2 regions of the Priestia sp. GS2 genome follow, and region 2 is predicted to be linked to the other one. Evidence: a T-box and tRNA genes for the amino acid it is inferred to sense, from the RefSeq annotation. Region 2 holds a T-box; the other holds one or more tRNA genes.
What was found. The T-box of region 2 lies ahead of ileS (isoleucine--tRNA ligase). A T-box ahead of a tRNA ligase gene usually reads a tRNA of that ligase, here a tRNA-Ile.
Positions count from the first base shown of each region.

Region 1: it encodes a tRNA-Ile, which carries the amino acid that the T-box ahead of ileS (isoleucine--tRNA ligase) is inferred to sense. The anticodon was not compared.

Region 1 covers NZ_JAZGJX010000001.1:412,505-414,898, forward strand. The annotation lists gene V2145_RS02110 (Na/Pi cotransporter family protein) at 1-328, shown strand, start outside; gene V2145_RS02115 (DUF456 domain-containing protein) at 460-942, shown strand; tRNA gene V2145_RS02120 (tRNA-Asn) at 1,008-1,082, shown strand; tRNA gene V2145_RS02125 (tRNA-Met) at 1,084-1,157, shown strand; tRNA gene V2145_RS02130 (tRNA-Asn) at 1,191-1,265, shown strand; tRNA gene V2145_RS02135 (tRNA-Ile) at 1,267-1,343, shown strand; tRNA gene V2145_RS02140 (tRNA-Ser) at 1,354-1,446, shown strand; gene sodA (superoxide dismutase SodA) at 1,673-2,281, shown strand.
Region 2 covers NZ_JAZGJX010000001.1:660,250-662,643, reverse strand. The annotation lists gene ileS (isoleucine--tRNA ligase) at 1-1,445, opposite strand, end outside; T-box leader at 1,518-1,740, opposite strand; gene V2145_RS03460 (DivIVA domain-containing protein) at 1,809-2,303, opposite strand; gene V2145_RS03455 (YlmH family RNA-binding protein) at 2,388-2,394, opposite strand, start outside.

The DNA.
Region 1 (2,394 bases), 250 kb from region 2:
AAAAGTAACATCTGAAGCTAATAAAGATTTAGCAGAAATGTTCGAACTAACAATTTCAACAGTTAAAGAAGCTGTTGCAGCACTAGAGCACAACGATCGTGAAAAGGCTGTTCACGTTATGCAGCAAGAAGATCAAATTGACAGCATGGAGCGTTCACTTCGTAAAAAGCATATTTTACGCTTGAATGAAGGAGCTTGCACAGGGTCAGCTGGAATTGTATTTGTTGACATTATCAGTAACTTAGAGCGTATTGGAGATCATGCTGTTAATATTGCAGAAGCGGTATTAGGCGAAAATAAAAAAAGCGTGGCTCAAAAATCTAAATAAAAATAAGCTAAAAAGAGCGACTTATTAAAAGGTCGCTCTTTTTTATGGAATATTATTATCAAAAAAGTTGTTAAGGTGTATACTGTTTGATAATGGCAAATAGAGATTGAGATGAAAGGGAACGTGTTAAGTTGGACTTTTTATATTGGACACTCATTGTAGTTTGTTTTGTAGTATCATTTATTGGATTAATCTATCCTATTATCCCAAGCGTACTGTTTGTAGCATTGGGGTTTTTATTGTACGGTTTCTTCTATAGTTTTGAGCCATATACCTTCTTGTTTGTACTTATTCAAGGTCTGCTTGTAGCAGCGCTTTTTGCAGCTGATTATTTGGCAAATCTAATTGGGGTTAAAAAGTTTGGTGGAACAAAAGCAGGAATTTGGGGAAGCACCATTGGGTTATTGGTTGGCCCGTTTTTAATTCCTGGAATTGGGATACTACTTGGTCCATTTTTAGGAGCGGTGATTGGAGAGCTAGTCGTACATCGTACTAGTGTTCAAAATGCTGTGAAAATTGGTTTTGGTTCGTTAGTTGGTTTTTTCAGCGGGGCCATTTCAAAAGGAATTATTCAAGCGGCAATGATTATATATTTCCTTATTGTTGTTTTATAATAATTTGTTGACTTTTATTTAAAATCATGTTAAATTTTTAATGTCGCTAATAAATGTTATATCGTTCCACAGTAGCTCAGTGGTAGAGCAATCGGCTGTTAACCGATCGGTCGTAGGTTCGAGTCCTACCTGTGGAGCCATGGCGGTGTAGCTCAGCTGGCTAGAGCGTACGGTTCATACCCGTGAGGTCGGGGGTTCGATCCCCTCCGCCGCTATACCTTTCAGTGACAAAGTTTACATATTATTATTCCACAGTAGCTCAGTGGTAGAGCAATCGGCTGTTAACCGATCGGTCGTAGGTTCGAGTCCTACCTGTGGAGCCATGGACCCTTAGCTCAGCTGGTTAGAGCAGACGGCTCATAACCGTCCGGTCGCAGGTTCGAGTCCTGCAGGGTCCACCATGAAAAGGTTGGAGGAATACCCAAGTCCGGCTGAAGGGATCGGTCTTGAAAACCGACAGGGGTGTTAAAGCCCGCGGGGGTTCGAATCCCTCTTCCTCCGCCATACATATTGCTGATAAATCTTTCTTTACAATTGTAAAGAAAGATTTTTTATTTTGTTTTTAGCTAAAATTTTATGTTTAAATAGGATAGACAATGGGAATCGGGTAAATATAAATGATGATTAGATGCTTTTTCATTGAAAGCGTAGGTTAAATTTGCTAATCTAAAAACATGAGGTGAATTTTCTTTCACCAAATTAGGTACATATTTTAAAGGAGGAATTACCCATGGCTTACGAATTACCACAATTACCTTATGCATACGATGCACTTGAACCACACATCGACAAAGAAACGATGAACATTCACCATACGAAACATCATAACACTTACGTTACAAACTTAAACGCAGCAGTAGAAGGAAAAGCTGATTTAGCTTCTAAAAGCGTTGAAGAGTTAATCTCAAACATGGACGCTGTACCAGAAGACATCCGTACAGCAGTACGTAACAACGGTGGTGGACATGCTAACCATTCACTATTTTGGACAATTCTTTGCCCTAACGGTGGCGGTGAGCCAACAGGTGAGTTAGCAGACGCAATCAGCAGCAAATTTGGAAGCTTTGATGCATTTAAAGATGCATTCGCTAAAGCCGCAACTACACGCTTCGGTTCTGGCTGGGCTTGGTTAGTTGTAAACAATGGAGAATTAGAAGTAACAAGCACACCAAACCAAGATAGCCCACTAATGGAAGGCAAAACGCCAATCCTAGGACTAGACGTTTGGGAGCATGCTTACTACCTAAACTACCAAAACCGTCGTCCAGATTACATTTCAGCATTCTTTAATGTAATTAAATGGGATGAAGTTGCAAAGCGTTACGCAGCAGCAAAATAATAAAAAAAACCAGTAAAGCAATTATTGCCTTTACTGGTTTTTTTGTTTTCCAATTCTTTTACATATCTCTTTTTCTTTTTCACACACTAGGGGTAGAAGAGAAAAGGAGTTTT
Region 2 (2,394 bases):
ACATGCTCAATTGTCTCATCCGTAATAATCGGCTCATCATTTTCAGCATAAAACACAGGAATTGGTACGCCCCATGCGCGTTGACGAGAAATACACCAGTCTCCACGATCACGAACCATGTTATAAAGACGCGTTTCGCCCCAAGCAGGAACCCACTGTGTTTTTTCTACTGCCTCTAATAACTCTTTGCGGAAGTCTTTAATTGATGCAAACCATTGCGCTGTTGCACGGAAAATTGTCGGCTTTTTCGTACGCCAGTCATGTGGATATGAATGCGTGATAAACGATAGCTTTAACAGCGCGCCTTCGGCTTGAAGTTTTTCTGTAATTGGCTTGTTTGCTTCGTCATAGAATAAGCCTTCAAATCCAGGTGCTTCCTCTGTCATGTGACCTTTGCTGTCAACTGGACAAAGTACACCTAAACCGTATTTTTGACCCACAATAAAATCATCTTCCCCGTGTCCTGGAGCCGTATGAACACAACCAGTACCCGCATCAGTTGTAACATGGTCACCTAAAACGAGTAGAGAATCACGCTTGTAAATTGGATGTTCTGCTACTACGTGCTCAAGTTCAGCACCTTTCATAGTACGCACTACTTCATATTCAACCCATTCAATTTCTTTTGCAACGGTCTCAACAAGTTCTGATGCCACGATGTATTTAGCACCATCTACGGCCACTACGCTATATTGAAGCTCTGGGTTTACAGCGATAGCTAAGTTTGCCGGCATTGTCCATGGCGTTGTTGTCCAGATGATAAATTTCTCATCGCTTTCCACTACGCCTTTACCATCTTTTACATTAAACGCAACGTAAATAGAAGCAGAACGCTTATCGTAATATTCAATTTCAGCTTCTGCTAGCGCTGATTCACTAGATGGAGACCAATAAACTGGTTTTAGCCCTTTGTAGATATAACCTTTTTTCGCCATATCTCCAAACACTTTAATTTGCTGAGCTTCGTATTCAGGCTGAAGTGTCACATAAGGATTATCCCAATCAGCACGTACACCTAAACGTTTAAACTGTTCACGCTGACCTTCCACTTGCTCCCACGCGTACTGTTCGCAAAGCTTACGGAATTCAGCAACGCTCATTTCTTTACGGTTAACTTTTTTATTCTTTGTTAAAGCTGTTTCAATCGGTAAACCGTGCGTATCCCAACCAGGTACATAAGGTGCACAAAAACCTGACATAGATTTATAGCGAACGATAAAGTCCTTTAAGATTTTATTCAGTGCATGACCCATGTGAATATCACCATTTGCATAAGGAGGGCCATCATGTAAAACGAATAACGGACGACCTTCTGTACGCTTTTGAACTTTTGCATAAATGTCCATTTCTGCCCACTTTTCTTGCATTTGTGGCTCACGATTTGGCAAATTTCCACGCATAGGAAATTCTGTTTTCGGCATTAATAACGTATCTTTATATTCCAAAGTTCTAACCTCCATAAAATCGTAAATTTCATTCCGTATATAGCTACAACAAAAAGAGACCTTCTCATCCCAAAAAGGGACGAGAAGGTCTCCCGCGGTACCACCCTTGTAGACAAACTGCACTTCCGCTTGTCCTCTCAGCATTCGTAACGTGAATAACACGTCGCTGCTTACTTCGTTTCAGCAGCAATACTCCAGGGTGATATTCGTTTCTTTGATTAGACCGAGCTCTCACCACCCTCGGTTCGCTAAACGTAATCATGCAAGAAACTACTGTCCCTATCTCCGTACTATACGTATGAAATTTCATCTGTTACCAAATTATATGACAACAAAACGAAAGAAGTCAAGGTTCTGTCTTGACTAGTCGATTTTTTCTTCTAACGCCGGCATTTCATAGTCCATTAATTGATCCCAATCATCACTATTTAACATTTCTAACTGAGCTTCAATTAACATTTTAAAGCGAGTACGGAATACTTTTGACTGCTTTTTCGTCTCTTCAATATCCATCGCAATTTTACGAGACTTTGATAAAGCTTCATTGATAATACGATCAGCATTTTTTTCCGCTTCTTTTACAATTAGCTTCGCTTCTTTTTCTGCATTTCGCTTTACGTCTTCTGCTGCTTCTTGAGCAATTAAAATTGATTTATTCAGTGTTTCTTCGATGTTAGTAAAATGTCCTACCTTTTCAGTAAGTTCAGTTACTCGCGCTTCTAATTCTTTTTTCTCACGAATAATTAATTCGTAATCCTTAATTACTTGGTCAAGAAATTCATTGACCTGGTCTTCATCATATCCACGAAACCCACGATTAAATTCTTTGTTATGAATATCTAAAGGGGTTAAAGGCATGTAGGCCACCTCCACGTTGTCTCATTACATTGTTTGTAATGGAATATTCGACATATTTCTGTTATTTCCTGCTTACAATTTTTGTTATTGT